DNA from 2 places in the Nonomuraea rosea genome. Region 1 is predicted to be linked to the other one. Evidence: riboswitches for the same ligand, from Rfam matches in the RefSeq annotation. Region 1 holds a riboswitch; the other holds the start of a gene.
What was found. Region 1 has a riboswitch for glycine ahead of gcvP (aminomethyl-transferring glycine dehydrogenase). Riboswitches for the same ligand answer to the same signal wherever they lie in the genome.
Positions count from the first base shown of each region.

Region 2: another riboswitch for glycine. It lies ahead of gcvT (glycine cleavage system aminomethyltransferase GcvT); the one in region 1 lies ahead of gcvP (aminomethyl-transferring glycine dehydrogenase).

Region 1 covers NZ_BAABDQ010000035.1:15,655-22,888, reverse strand. The annotation lists gene ABEA43_RS49500 (sugar phosphate nucleotidyltransferase) at 1-759, shown strand, start outside; gene ABEA43_RS49495 (double zinc ribbon and FHA domain-containing protein) at 1,038-1,550, shown strand; gene ftsR (transcriptional regulator FtsR) at 1,615-2,268, shown strand; gene ABEA43_RS49485 (bifunctional nuclease family protein) at 2,401-2,871, shown strand; gene ABEA43_RS49480 (MerR family transcriptional regulator) at 3,019-3,639, shown strand; glycine riboswitch at 3,702-3,801, shown strand; gene gcvP (aminomethyl-transferring glycine dehydrogenase) at 3,992-6,823, shown strand; gene ABEA43_RS49470 (tetratricopeptide repeat protein) at 6,960-7,234, shown strand, end outside.
Region 2 covers NZ_BAABDQ010000019.1:23,985-31,218, reverse strand. The annotation lists gene ABEA43_RS35745 (L-serine ammonia-lyase) at 1-217, opposite strand, end outside; gene gcvH (glycine cleavage system protein GcvH) at 281-670, opposite strand; gene gcvT (glycine cleavage system aminomethyltransferase GcvT) at 667-1,752, opposite strand; glycine riboswitch at 1,884-1,982, opposite strand; gene ABEA43_RS35730 (M4 family metallopeptidase) at 2,167-4,452, opposite strand; gene ABEA43_RS35725 (gamma-glutamyl-gamma-aminobutyrate hydrolase family protein) at 4,674-5,363, opposite strand; gene ABEA43_RS35720 (3-oxoacyl-ACP reductase) at 5,380-6,156, opposite strand; gene ABEA43_RS35715 (aldehyde dehydrogenase family protein) at 6,147-7,234, opposite strand, start outside.

The sequences.
Region 1 (7,234 bases):
CTCGACGACGTCTCTCCCACCGAGACGCTGGCCGAGCGCCGCCGCGACCTGCAACGCCTGTCGGAGCTGGTCAGCTCGTCCAGGGCCGCGTTCGGCGTCAGGTTCGACCCGGTCGGCGAGCGGATCGCCCTGGTGGACGAGATGGGGCAGCTCATCAACGAGGAACGCGCCCTGCTCGTCGTGCTCGACCTCGTCGCCGCCGAGCGCAGGGGCGGCCAGGTGGCCCTGCCCGTCACCACGACCCGGGTCGCCGAGCAGGTCTGCCGCTTCCACGGCGTCCAGGTCCAGTGGACCTCCACCGCGCTCGACGCCCTCACCTCCGCCGCCGCCGGTCCCGACATGATCTTCGCGGCGGACGGGCGCGGCGGCTTCGTCGTCCCGGAGTTCAGCCCGGCCATCGACGGGCTGGCCGCGTTCATGCGCCTGCTGGGGCTGGTCGCCCGCACCCGCCTGTCGCTCAGCCAGATCGATGCCAGGATCCCCGAGGTCAAACTGCTCAAGCGCACCGTGCCCACGCCGTGGGCGGCCAAGGGCGCCGTCATGCGCTCGGTCATCGAGGCGGCCGAGGCCGAGCCGGACGGTTACCGCATCGACACCACCGACGGGGTGCGGGTGGCCCACGACGACGGGAGCTGGGTGCTGGTCCTGCCCGCCGCCGCCGAGCCCGTGACCGACCTGTGGGCCGAGTCCTCCGACATGGACGGCGCCCAGGCCCTGCTCGAACGCTGGGCCCGCATCGTCGAGAACGCCGCCACCTGATGCGGTCACGCAGCGTGACCGGGCGGGTCCGGAAAGGCTTTGCCGATGACGTGCACAGAGAGTGCCGCAAGATCGTAATGTAGAAACGCGCGGCGGCATGGACCACGGGGCGGGGGCGGCGGTAACTTTGTCTGCGTCCAAACCAAAGTCCAGCGCCCCGCCTTGACCTTTGCCGCTGATCAGCGTAAGTTGCGGCATTCGCAAACTTGAAAAAGCGAAGCGAGGCGCGTTCCCCAGCACCGTCGCCGCGTCTTCGCGGTAGGAGGCCGAGCCGATCGATGCCGAGCGTCTACTGCACGCAGTGCGGGCATGCCAACCCCGAGGATGCCCGTTTCTGTTCCCGCTGTGGGTCACCGCTGACCAGACCCGAGGTCTCCGGGGACACCACATCGACGATCTCCGTCGCGGGAATCGAGGCGTACGAGGCTGAGACAGGCGACATGCTCCTCGCCGAGCGAGCGCTGGTCGAACAGCTGCCGCCCGGCACGGCGTTGCTCACGGTGACCAGGGGCCCCAATCAGGGCAGCCGGTTCCGGCTCGACAAGGAGCTGACCACGACCGGGCGTCACCCGGAGAGCGACATCTTCCTCGACGACATCACCGTCTCCCGCCGCCACGTCGAGTTCTACCGCCATCGCGGCGGCCAGTTCTCCGTGCGCGACGTGGGCAGCCTCAACGGCACCTACGTCAACAGGGAACGGATCGAGGAGGTCCCCTTGCACTCCGGGGACGAGGTGCAGATCGGCAAGTTCCGCCTGGTCTTCCTGATGCGAGCCCACGCCGGCACATGAGCGAGCGGAGCGAGCGACCGATCGGCGCGGCCCCCAGCGCGCTCACGCCGGCCAGGGAGGCCGCATGAGCTCCCAGGCGGCACGCTCGCATATGAGCATCGGGGAGGTGCTCGCCCTGCTGCAGGGCGAGTTCCCCGATGTCACCATCTCCAAGATCCGCTTCTTGGAGGGCGAAGGGCTGATCGAGCCGGAGCGCAGCCCCTCCGGCTACCGTAAGTTCACGCACCTGCACGTGGAGCAGCTGCGCTTCATCCTCACCGAGCAGCGTGACCACTATCTGCCGCTGCGCGTGATCAAGGACAGGATGGCCGAGAGCTTCGGCCTCCCGCGTGCCGTGCAGCACGTGCAGGAGATCAAGCTCAGCAGGGCCGAGCTGATCGAGGCGGCCGAGATCGACGAGGAGACGCTCGCCGAGCTCGAGGACTACGGCCTGCTCGCCCCGGTGGCCAGGCGTTACGACGAGGAGGCGCTCAAGGTGGCCCGCAGCGTCGGCGCGCTGACCCGTTTCGGCCTGCACGCCCGGCACCTGCGGGCGGTCAAGGCGGCGGCGGAGCGCGAGTGCGGTCTGGTCGAGCAGACCGTCGCCCCCATACTCAAGCGGCGCGCCCCCGGAGCCATCGGCGAGGCCGACGAAGTCGCCAGGGAGTTGTCCACGCTTCTGCTCGATCTGCACGCAGCCCTTGTCCGCATGGGAGTCCGGTCGGTCCTGGGTCGTTGAGACCGTAGCGGGCTAGGAGGCGAAGGCACATTCGAGCCCCGCCGGGTGTTACGTTGAATTGCAGTAGCGAGTCAGCAGAAGCGCCGATCAAATAGCTGTGCCGGGTGACCGGTCAGGAATACGGAGCAGCCCGTGTTGCAGATGGAGGTCGTGGGCGTTCGAGTTGAAATGCCCACAAATCAGCCGATCGTCTTGCTCAAGGAGGCACAAGGGGAACGGTTCCTTCCCATCTGGATCGGCATGACGGAAGCCACGGCCATCGCCCTGGCCCAGGCGGAGGAGCCGCCGCCGAGGCCGCTCACGCATGACCTTTTCCGCGACGTGCTGAGCGCCCTGGGCGTAGGCCTGCGCGCGGTCAACATCGTCGCCCTGCGCGACGGCATCTTCTTCGCCGACCTGGTGTTCTCCAACGGCGTGGAGGTGAGCGCGCGGCCCTCTGACTCCATCGCGCTCGCCCTGCGCACCGGAGCCAGGATCTTCGCCAGCGAGGAGGTCGTCCAGGAGGCCGGAGTGATCATTCCAGACGACCAGGAAGACGAGGTGGAGAAGTTCAGGGAGTTCCTTGACACGATCACTCCCGAAGACTTTGGCAGGGCGGGGTAGGTATTTCAGTGCATTTACGCTTCACGACGCGCCGAGCCGGATCGTTGACTGAGCATGGTCACGGTCCTACGGTGCAAGTGAAACCCGTGGTCGCCCTTTACGAACCCCCAGATCAGGCCACGGGATGAGAGAAAGCCGGAGGTCCGCGTGGCGGTCAGCAGCGGCGAGGGAAAGACGGCCGGCCAGGAAGATCCGGTTCGGCGCGAGAGCGCGCGGCAGCGTGCCGGAGAGCAGGGTCTGCTCTTCGACGAGCAGCCGTCGGCGCTGCCGGACGACATCGGATACCGCGGGCCGACGGCCTGCTCGGCGGCCGGCATCACCTACAGGCAGCTCGACTACTGGGCGCGCACGGCTCTGGTGGAGCCCACGATAAGAGCCGCGCACGGCTCGGGCTCGCAGCGCCTCTACAGCTTCCGCGACATCCTGGTGCTCAAGGTCGTCAAGCGGCTCCTCGACACCGGGGTGTCACTACAGCAGATCCGTACGGCCGTGCAGCATCTACGTGATCGCGGGGTCGGCGACCTCGCGCAGATCACGCTCATGAGCGACGGCGTCAGCGTCTACGAGTGCACCTCGGCCGATGAGGTGATCGATCTGCTCCAGGGCGGCCAGGGCGTGTTCGGCATCGCGCTGGGCAGGGTCTGGCGTGAAGTCGAGGGATCGCTCGCGGAGCTGCCGGGGGAAAGAGCGGCGGTCGAGGACACAGTCCCGGCCGACCACCCCGCTGACGAGCTCGCCCAGCGGCGCCGCGCGCGCCGCATCGGCTGAGAGCGAACCCCGGTGGACCGGCGAACACGGCACACCGTAGTAATCTAGGACAGCAAGGCTGACGACCCCGTGCGGGAGAGTCCCCGGGACCACCGGTCCCGTGGGCGCCGAAGGAGCAACCCTCCCCGGAATCTCTCAGGCAACCTGTACCGCTCGGGTGAGGCAACTCTGGAAAGCAGGTGCGCCCGCCAGGCGCGCCTCACCGACGGTGCAAGCCCCTGTCCCGGGGGTGAAGCTCTCAGGTCGTGACGCCGCCCTTCCCGGGGTCGCGCTGTCGCGCTGACAGAGGGGGAGATCCGGCACTCGTCCGCGCCCTGGCGCCGGTCTCCATAAGCCTCGGGAGGCAATCTCCATGACCGACCTGTCAGCACCGCCGTTCGCATCCAGGCACATCGGCCCATCGGAGTCCGAGCAGCTGCGCATGCTCGAAGCCGTGGGCTTCGAGTCCGTCGCGGATCTGGTGGCCGTGGCGGTCCCCGAGGCCATCAGGGCCAAGGACCGGCTCAAGCTGCCCGCCGCCATCGGCGAGGCCGAGGCCATCGCCGAGCTGCGCGCCCTGGCCGGGCGCAACCGCGTGCTCACCTCGATGATCGGCCTGGGCTACTACGACACCGTCACGCCCGCCGTCATCCGCCGCAGCCTGCTGGAGAACCCGGGCTGGTACACCGCCTACACCCCGTACCAGCCGGAGATCTCGCAGGGCCGCCTGGAGGCGCTGCTGAACTTCCAGACGGTCGTCTCCGACCTCACCGGGCTGGCCGTGGCCGGCGCGTCCCTCCTCGACGAGGCCACGGCCGCCGCCGAGGCCATGACGCTGGCCCGGCGGGCCGGCAAGTCCAAGAGCGCCGTGTTCGTGGTCGACGCCGACGCGATGCCCCAGACCAAGGCGGTGCTCGCCACCCGCGCGGAGCCGCTCGGCATCACGCTCGTGGAGCACCCCCTCGACGGCGAGCTGCCCGAGTGCTTCGGCGTGCTGGTGCAGTACCCGGGCGCCTCGGGCCGCCTGCGCGACTTCCGCGCCGTGGCCGCCGCCGCGCACGAGGCGGGCGCGCTCGTCGTCGCCGCCGCCGACCTGCTGGCCCTGACCATGGTGGCCGCCCCCGGCGAGCTGGGCGCCGACATCGCGATCGGCTCCTCGCAGCGGTTCGGGGTGCCGTTCGGGTTCGGCGGGCCGCACGCCGCCTACATGTCCGTACGCGAGGGCCTGCAGCGCCAGCTCCCGGGGCGGCTCGTGGGCGTGTCGGTGGACGTCGACGGCGACCCCGCCTACCGCCTGGCCCTGCAGACCCGCGAGCAGCACATCCGCCGCGAGAAGGCCACCAGCAACATCTGCACCGCCCAGGTGCTGCTCGCCGTCATCGCCGGCATGTACGCCGTCTACCACGGCCCCGAGGGCCTGCGCGGGATCGCCCACCGGGTGCACCGCTACGCGTCGGCGCTGGCCGCCGGCCTGCGCGAGGCCGGTCTGGAGGTCGTGCACGGCGAGTTCTTCGACACCGTCCTGGTCCGCGTGCCCGGCAAGGCCGCCGAGGTGGTCGCCGCCGCCGCCGGGCAGGGCGTCAACCTCTGGCGGGCCGGCGACGACCACGTGTCCGTCGCCTGCGACGAGAAGACCGGGGCCGCCGAGATCGCCAAGGTCTGGGCCGCCTTCGGCCTCGACCGCTCGGACGTGGACATCGAGGGCGCGGCGGACGCGCTGCCCGCCGAGCTGGCGCGCGAGTCGGCGTACCTGACCCACCCCGTCTTCCACAGCCACCGCTCCGAGACCGCGATGCTCCGCTACCTGCGCAGGCTGCAGGACAAGGACATCGCGCTCGACCGTTCGATGATCCCGCTCGGCTCCTGCACGATGAAGCTGAACGCGACCACCGAGATGGAGCCGATCACCTGGCCCGAGTTCGCCGCGATCCACCCCTACGCGCCCGACGACCAGGCCGAGGGCTACCTGGAGCTGATCGGCACGCTGGAGGGCTGGCTGGCCGAGGTCACCGGCTACGACGCCGTCTCGATCCAGCCGAACGCGGGCTCGCAGGGCGAGTTCGCCGGCCTGCTGGCCATCCGCGCCTACCACCGCGCCAACGGCGACGAGGGCCGCGACGTCTGCCTCATCCCGTCCTCGGCCCACGGCACCAATGCCGCCAGCGCCGTCATGGCCGGCATGCGCGTCGTGGTCGTGGCCTGCGACTCCGACGGCAACGTCGACCTGGCCGACCTCGACGCCAAGATCGACAAGCACCGCGACGCGCTGGCCGCGATCATGGTGACGTACCCGTCCACGCACGGTGTGTACGAGGAGACGATCACCGAGGTGTGCGCCAAGGTGCACGACGCCGGCGGCCAGGTCTACGTCGACGGGGCCAACCTCAACGCGCTGGTCGGGCTGGCCAAGCCGGGCGAGTTCGGGGCCGACGTCTCGCACCTGAACCTGCACAAGACGTTCTGCATCCCGCACGGCGGCGGCGGCCCCGGCGTCGGCCCGGTGGCGGTGCGCGGCCACCTGGCGGCCTTCCTGCCCGGCCACCCGCTGCACAACGGCACGCCCGTGGGGCCCGTCTCGGCGGCCCCGTACGGGTCGGCGGGCATCCTGCCGATCTCGTGGGCCTACATCAGGATGATGGGCTCCGAGGGGCTCACCGCGGCGACCGAGCAGGCCATCCTGTCGGCGAACTACCTGGCCAGGCGCCTGGCCCCGCACTACCCGGTGCTCTACACCGGGCGCGGCGGGCTGGTGGCGCACGAGTGCATCGTGGACCTGCGCCAGATCACCAAGGAGACCGGCGTCACCGTGGACGACGTGGCCAAGCGGCTCATCGACTACGGCTTCCACGCGCCGACCATGTCCTTCCCCGTGGCGGGCACGCTGATGATCGAGCCGACGGAGAGCGAGGACCTCACCGAGCTCGACCGGTTCGTGGACGCGCTGATCGCCATCCGCGGGGAGATCTCCAAGGTGGCCTCCGGCGACTACGACAAGACCGACAACCCGCTGCGCAACGCGCCGCACACGGCCGAGTCGGTCAGCGCCGACGAGTGGGGGCACCCCTACTCGCGTTCTGAGGCGGCCTACCCGCTGCCGTCGCTGCGCGAGGGCAAGTACTGGGTGCCGGTGCGGCGGATCGACCAGGCCTACGGCGACCGGAACCTGGTGTGCTCCTGCCCGCCTCTTGAGGCGTACGAGGACTGAGGACCGCCTTCCCGCGGGGGAGCAGCACCTCCTCCGCGGGCATGGGGAGCGCCATCCAGTCCTTCGGCGTCAACTGAGCAGACATGATCGCCGGAAGTCGTTAGGCTCGGTGCGACCGCCGCCGAAGGAGCTCTCTTTGACGTCCTCAGAGCTGCAGATCCCGCCTCTCGACACCGCCCGCCGCCTGGCCGAACGCGGTGATCTCGACGGCGCCGCCGCCATACTCGGCGAGCTGGCCGCCGACCCGGCCGACCCCGACAGGGCCCAGGCCGCCGTCGGCCTCGCCGTGGTGCTGGACGAGCGCGGCGACGTCGAGGCCGCCAGAGCCGCGGCCAGGACCGCCCTGGCCACCGGGCACCCCGAATACGCGGCCCAGGCGGCCTGCCACCTGGCGCAGGGCTTCGAACGCGA
Region 2 (7,234 bases), on a different contig from region 1:
CTGAGAGGCCGAGCAGGACCGCCTTGTCGCTGCCGTGGCCCTTGCCGGTCAGGCCGAGGGAGCCGTACAGGATGGTCTGGACCCGGGCGACCTGGTCGAGCAGCCCGTCGTCCGCCAGCCCGCGGGCGAACTTGTGCGCGGCCGCCATCGGGCCTCCCGTGTGGGAGCTCGACGGGCCGATGCCTATTTTGAAGAGGTCGAAGACGCTGATCGCCATTGATGTGCGCCCTTCATGAAGGGCCGGGGCCCGGTGCGGGACCCCGGCTTCTCGTTGGTTCGGTCAGGACTCGCCGGAGGTGAGCGCCGTGTACTCCTCGGCGGACAGCAGGTCCTCCGGGTCGCCTTCGATGCGGATCCGGAACATCCAGCCCTCACCGTACGGGTCGCTGTTGGCCAGACCGGGGTCGTCCACGATGGCCTGGTTGACCTCGACGATCTCGCCGCCGACCGGCGCGTAGATCTCGTTGACCGACTTGGTCGACTCCACCTCGCCGACGGAGTCGCCCGCCTCGACGGCCGCGCCGACCTCGGGGAGCTGCACGAAGACGACGTCACCAAGGGATTCGGCGGCGAAGGCGGTGATGCCCACGGTCACGGTGAGACCGTCGTCGAGCCCGGCAACCCACTCGTGCTCCTTGGTGTAGCTGAGGTCGTCAGGGATGTTGCTCACTTGTTCCTCCTGTAAAAGGGCAGCTCAACCAGGTCCATAGGTTCATGGCTGCCCCGAATGTCCACGGCCAGGCCTGCTTCGGCGCCGGTGTCCACATAGGCCATCGCGATGGGCCGCCCCAGGCTCTGGGAGGGCGCACCGCTGGTGACCTCGCCGACGACGGCGCCGTCTTTGGTGACCGGGTAGCCATGGCGCGGCACCCGGCGGCCCTGCGCGACCAGGCCGACGAGCCGGCGCCGGGGCGGATCGTCCTTGACCGCCTCGAGTGCCGACCTGCCGACGAAGTCGCCGGGCTTGTCGAATTTCACCACTCTGCCCAGCCCCGCGTCGAACGGGGTCAGGTCGGCGCCGAGCTCGTTGCCGTACAGAGGCATGCCCGCCTCAAGCCGGAGCGTGTCCCGGCTGGACAGGCCCGCGGGCTGGAGTCCGTACGGCTCGCCGGCCGCGGTGAGCGCGTTCCAGAGCGGGACGGCGTCCTGGTTGGCCACGAAGAGCTCGAACCCGTCCTCGCCGGTGTAGCCGGTGCGCGCGATGAGCGCCTGCCGCCCGTCCACCAGGCCGGGCAGGCCCGCGTAGTACTTGAGCCCGGCCAGGTCGGCGTCGGTGAGCGTGGCGAGGATCTCCTGGGAGCGCGGGCCCTGTACGGCGATCAGCGCGTACTGGTCCGACCGATCCTCAACCACCACGTCATACGCCTTGGCACGATTTTTCAGCTCGTGCCCGACTTTTTCGTAGTTCGAGGCGTTCGCCACCACCATGAACTCCTCGTCGCCGAGCCGGTAGACGATGAGGTCGTCGAGCACCCCGCCCCGCTCGTTGACGATCATGGTGTACCTGGCCCGTCCGGGCGCCAGCGCCGACAGATGACCGACCAGGGCGTAGTCCAGGGCTTCGCCGGCCTGGGGGCCGGTCAGGAAGATCTCGCCCATGTGCGAGAGGTCGAACAGCCCGGCCGCCTCGCGAACGGCCTTGTGCTCCGCGGACTCGCTCCCGTACCGGAGCGGCATGAGCCACCCCGCGAAGTCGGTCAGCGTCGCGCCGAGGCTCTGGTGAACGTCACGTAGCGGTGTAGGTCGGGACATTTGTCGCACCTCAGGACAGGATTGGATGCCAGCATCCTCCCCCTCTGTCATGGGTGCCTGAGAGCTTCGCCCGAGTTTTACCGGACTTTCACCTTCGGCGAGGCCCCGCAGGCCTGCTTTCCAGAGGTCACCTAGTCCGTGCGGTCCTTTGCCTTGAGAGGTTCGCGGGGAGGGCTTGCTCCTTCAGGGACACCTGACCGGCTGTCAGGGTGCTCTCCCGCACGGTTTCGCCGGTGATGTCCGCAAGCCTAGTGCCGCCATGGGGGTGTTGTCGCGTGCCGATCTGCCGTTCCGGAATGCGAAAGGCCGCGCGCGGACCGGTCATGGCAGGTCGGCCCGCGCGCGGCGGCTCGTGGAGTCAGGCTTGCTCGCCCGGAGGGCGGCCACCCCGGCGTGACCGCCCAGCTTGTGCGTTCAGACCCGCTGCCAGAGCGCGGGCGTGTTGGGCGGCTCCCAGCCGGGCAGGCTGGTGTGCGCCTGCCGGCAGCGGTAGCTGACGCCCTGGTAGGTGACGGTCTGGCCGACGGCGTAGGCCGTGTACGTCTGCCACGTGGTGCCCTGGCCGCCGCCCACCGTCAGGCTGAACGAGGCCGAGTGGTCGGCACTGGCGCCGTCACCGTTGAGGCTGATGGCGTAGGTGCTCGGCGTGACGCCGCTCGTGGTCGTGATCGTCACCGTGGACGACTGGCCGGCCGTGATCGTCTGCGGGCTGAAGCCGACGGTCACGCCCTGCGGCACGTTGCCCGCCGACAGCGTGACGCTCTGCGCCTGGCCGGAGGTCACCTGCGTGCTGATCGTCGCGGTGGCGGAGGCTCCCGCCTGCACGGAGGCGGAGGACGGGCTCACGCCGAAGGAGTAGTCGTCCTGGGAGGTCTGCCCGATCCGCAGGTTGTACGTGGCCTGCCGGTCCACGTCGGCGCCGTCGGCCGTGATCGTGATGGCGTGGTTGCCCTGAGGGCTGCTCGACGACGTGGTGAGCGTCAGGGCCGAGGTCTGACCGGCGGTGATCGTGGCCGGGCTGAACGCGGCCGTCACGCCGGCGGGCAGCGTTCCGGCACGCAGGGTGATCGACTGGGCCGAGCCGCCGGTCACCGTGGTCCGGACCGTGGTGGTGGCGCTCTGCCCCGGCGTGACGCTGCCGGAGGCGGGCTCCAGCCCGACCGAGAAGTCGTTGGCGCCCTGCTGGCAGGTCGGCTCGCCGGACTGGGCGCGGACGCTCACGCCGTCCCAGGCGCTCTTGACCACGTTGAACTCGGTGCAGCTGCCCGGATACAGCGTCTTGGCGGCCTGCAGGGTGGCCACCCGCGCCTTGGCGTGCGTCCACGGCTGCGTCTTGGTGTTCAGCGCGGACATGAAGACCTCGCCGGCCTTGCGGATGCCGATGCCGGTGATCGCCGCACCGCTGTCGCAGCGGGTGCTGGCGGGCTTGCCCGACGGGTTGGTGCCCTCGGCTACCAGGTAGAACCAGTGGTTCTGGGGCCCGGCCGCGGCGTGCACCTCGGTGCTCGGGATGGAGGCGCTGTAGCAGTTGGGATGCCCGAGCGCCGCCGGGTTGTACATGTTCCTGATCGGGCCGGAGCCCGACAGGTTGACCTCCTCGCCCACCAGGTAGTCCGGCGGGTCGTTCGGGTTGTTCGCGAAGGCCTCGGTGAGCGCGCCGAAGACGTCGCCGGTGGACTCGTTCATGCCGCCGGTCTCGTTGCCGCTGCCCGCGCCGCCGCTGGTGAACTGGAAGATGCCGTGGCCGAACTCGTGCCCGACCACGTCCATGGAGGTGAGCTGCTGGCTGTTGGCGGAGTTGTGGCCGAACGAGCCGTAGGAGCCGTTCCAGTACGCGTTGACCGCGTTCAGCCCGACGCGGGAGGGATATCCGCCGCCCTGGCCGTTGATGCCGTTCCTGCCGAGCCAGTCCCGCAGCATGTCCCACTCGCGCTGCGCGGCGTACAGGGCGTCCACGCAGGCGGTCTCCAGGTTCGTGCCCGAGCCGTTGCCCCAGGTGTCGGTGGTCTTCGTGTACGGCGTGCCGTTCTGGCCGCCGCACGCGACGCCGCTCCTGCGGGGGTCGCGCATCGTGTACGAGGGCGTCGTGTCGATGGTGACGGTGCCGTTGTAGTAGCCGCTGCCGGTGCCGTCGCGCACGTCGTCCCATGCGTCGATCACCTTGCCGGTGACCGCGTCCACGAAGACGTGCATCCGGGTCTCGTGCCCGGCCGCGGTGCCGCCCGCGACGGCCACCTCCCAGGCCAGGCGGGGTCTGGCGGTGGCGGCGTGGACGGAGAGCACGGGGGTGGCGACCGTCTGGGGCCTGGCCACCCTGGCCCTGGCCGTCAGCGCGGCGGCGGGGGCGGCGACCTTCGGCTCGGTGCTCACCGCGATCTCGGTGCGCTGCCCGGTGGTCAGTGTGGTGATCACCGCGCCGGAGTCGTCGGTGGCGGCGATCACGTCGCCGCCGTACACGGGCAGGCCCTCGTACGTGCGAGCGTAGGTGAGATATTGCCGGCCACGGACGCCGGCCACGGTCGACGTCAGCGTGAACGTGTCCTTCTCGGAGGCCATCAGCGCCGCCGGGCCGGCGAGGATCGCGCTGTGCGTCGTGGAGATCGCGTTCCTGCGCTCGTCGGGGGTGGGCGGTTCGGCCTGCGCGGTCCGGGTGCTCGCGGCCGCCGTCAGCGAGCTGGTGGTCAGGGCTAACGCGAGCATTGCGGCAGCCCCCAACCTGAGTTTGGGGTTCACTCTCTGGCTCCTCAGGGGGGTGTGGAGTGGAAGAGCCCCGGCCGGCTGGGGATGCCCTCAGGTTGACACCCGTGCAGGAGAGTGCGGTACCCAACAACTTCCCATAACGTCACGCTATGGCCCCGTTTTCCAGGGGTTTTGCTGGTTTTTCGGCTCAGATATTCGTAAAGAAGCTTTCCAGTAACGGCTCAGCAGGCCGCGACGAGCGCCTCGAAGAGTGCGCAGTCCTCGGCGGCCTCCGGGTGCCACTGCACGGCCAGCGTGAAGGGGGCCGAGTCCAGCTCGACCGCCTCGATCGTGCCGTCCCGCGCGGTGGCGGCGACCGTGAGGCCGGGGGCGAGGCGGTCGATGGCCTGGTGGTGATAGTGCGGGACCGTCACGGGGCTCGTCCCCAGGGCCTTCGCCAGCTTGGTGCCGGGGGCGGGGGTGACGGGCAGCGCGCCGAACGTGCCCGGCGCGGGGGAGTGGTCCGTGTGGCCGACCACGTCGGGCAGGTGCTGGTGCAGGCTGCCGCCGAGGGCCACGTTGAGGACCTGGAGGCCGCGGCAGATGCCGAGGAAGGGCAGGTTCGCGTCGAGGGCCGCGGCCAGGACCGCGAACTCGGCATCGTCGCGAAATTTCCTTATATAGCTGGCTCGGTCGTGCGGCGGCTCCTCGTACCGCGCGGGGTCGATGTCGCCGCCGCCGGCCAGGATGAGGCCGTCGAGGCGGTGCACGACCGGCGCGGGATCGCCGGCCGGCGGCAGCACGACGGGCTGGCCGCCGGCGCGTACGACCTGCTCCACGTACATGTACGGCAGGAGCGCGACGGTCATGTCCCATACCGTGAACCGCGCGGGCTCGACGTAGGACGTGATGCCGATGACAGGACGCTGCACGGAACCTTCCCCGACGTTAGAGCGGTGTGACGTAGGCGCCCGAGATGCCGCCGTCCACCAGGAACTCACTGCCCGTGATGAACGACGCGTCGTCGCTGGCCAGGAACGCCACCGCCGCCGCGATCTCCGACGCCTCGGCGAAACGCCCCACGGGGATGTGCACCAGCCGCCGCTGGGCGCGTTCCGGATCCTTGGCGAACAGCTCCTGCAGAAGGGGCGTGTTGACCGGGCCGGGACACAGCGCGTTCACCCTGATGCCCTCCCTGGCGAACTGGACGCCCAGCTCGCGCGACATCGCCAGCACCCCGCCCTTGGACGCGGTGTAGGAGATCTGCGAGGTCGCCGAGCCCATCACCGCCACGAACGACGCCGTGTTGATGATCGAGCCCTTGCCCTGGCGGCGCATGTACGGGATGGCGTGCTTGCAGCACAGGTAGACGCCGGTCAGGTTGACCTCCTGGACGCGGCGCCAGGCGTCGAGGCCGGTCTCCAGGATCGAGTCGTCGTCCGGCGGCGAGATGCCGGCGTTGTTGAAGGCGATGTCCACGCTGCCGTAGGTGGCGAACGCCGTCTCGAACATCCTGACGACGTCGTCCTCGCTGGTCACGTCCGCCTTGACGAAGGTGCCCGCGACCTCGGCCGCCGCCTTGACGCCCGACTCCTCGTCGATGTCCACGCAGACCACCTTGGCGCCCTCGTCGGCGAACCTGCGCGCCGTGGCCAGCCCGATGCCGCTGCCCGCGCCGGTGATGACCGCCACCCGATCCTGCAACCGCTGCACAATCACTCCCATGAGATGAAGACGTTCTTGGTCTCCGTGAACGCCGCGAGGGCGTCAGGGCCGAGCTCCCTGCCGAGGCCGGACTGCTTGAAGCCGCCGAACGGGGTCCAGTAGCGGACGGACGAGTGGGAGTTGACCGAGAGGGCGCCGGACTCGACGGCCCTGGCCACGCGCAGCGCCCGCCCCACGTCGCGGGTCCAGATGGAGCCGCTCAGACCGTAGGGGGTGTCGTTGGCGATGCGTACGGCCTCCGCCTCGTCCTTGAACGGCGCCACCGACAGCACAGGACCGAAGATCTCCTCCGTGAACGCCCGGTCGGTGACGCCGGGGGTCAGCACGGTCGGCGGGAACCAGTAGCCCTTGCCCGCCGGGCATGATCCCTGGAGGTAGGGAGTGCCTTCGACGAAGCCGCGCACCCGGCCGAGATGCTCGGCGCTGATCAGCGGGCCCATCTCGGTGCCCTCGTCGAGGGGGTCGCCGACCTTGACGCCGCGTACGGCCGCGCCGAGGCGTTCCATGAACTCGTCGTACACATCGGCCTGGACGAGGAGGCGGGAGCGGGCGCAGCAGTCCTGGCCCGCGTTGTCGAAAACGGCATAAGGCGCGGTTTTGGCCGCTTTTTCGAGATCTGCGTCCGCAAAGACGATATTTGCGGACTTGCCGCCTAGCTCCAGCGTGACCCGCTTGACCTGCGCCGCCGCCTTGGCGGCGATCTCCTTGCCCACCTCGGTCGAGCCGGTGAACACGATCTTGGCCACGCCGGGATGCTCGACCAGGCGGGCTCCCGCGACCTCCCCTACTCCAGGCAGCACCTGGAGCACCCCCTCGGGGAGGCCCGCCGCCAGGGCCAGCTCGGCCAGCCTCAGCGCGGTCAGCGGAGTCCATTCGGCCGGTTTGACGATCACCGTGTTGCCGGCCGCCAGCGCGGGGGCCACGCCCCACGACATGATCAGCATGGGGAAGTTCCACGGCACGATGACGCCCACGACGCCCAGCGGCTCCTGGAACGTCATGTCCACGCCGCCCGGCACCGGGATCTGCTTGCCGTGGTTGCGCTCGGGGGCGCCGGCGTAGAAGTGCAGCACGTCGC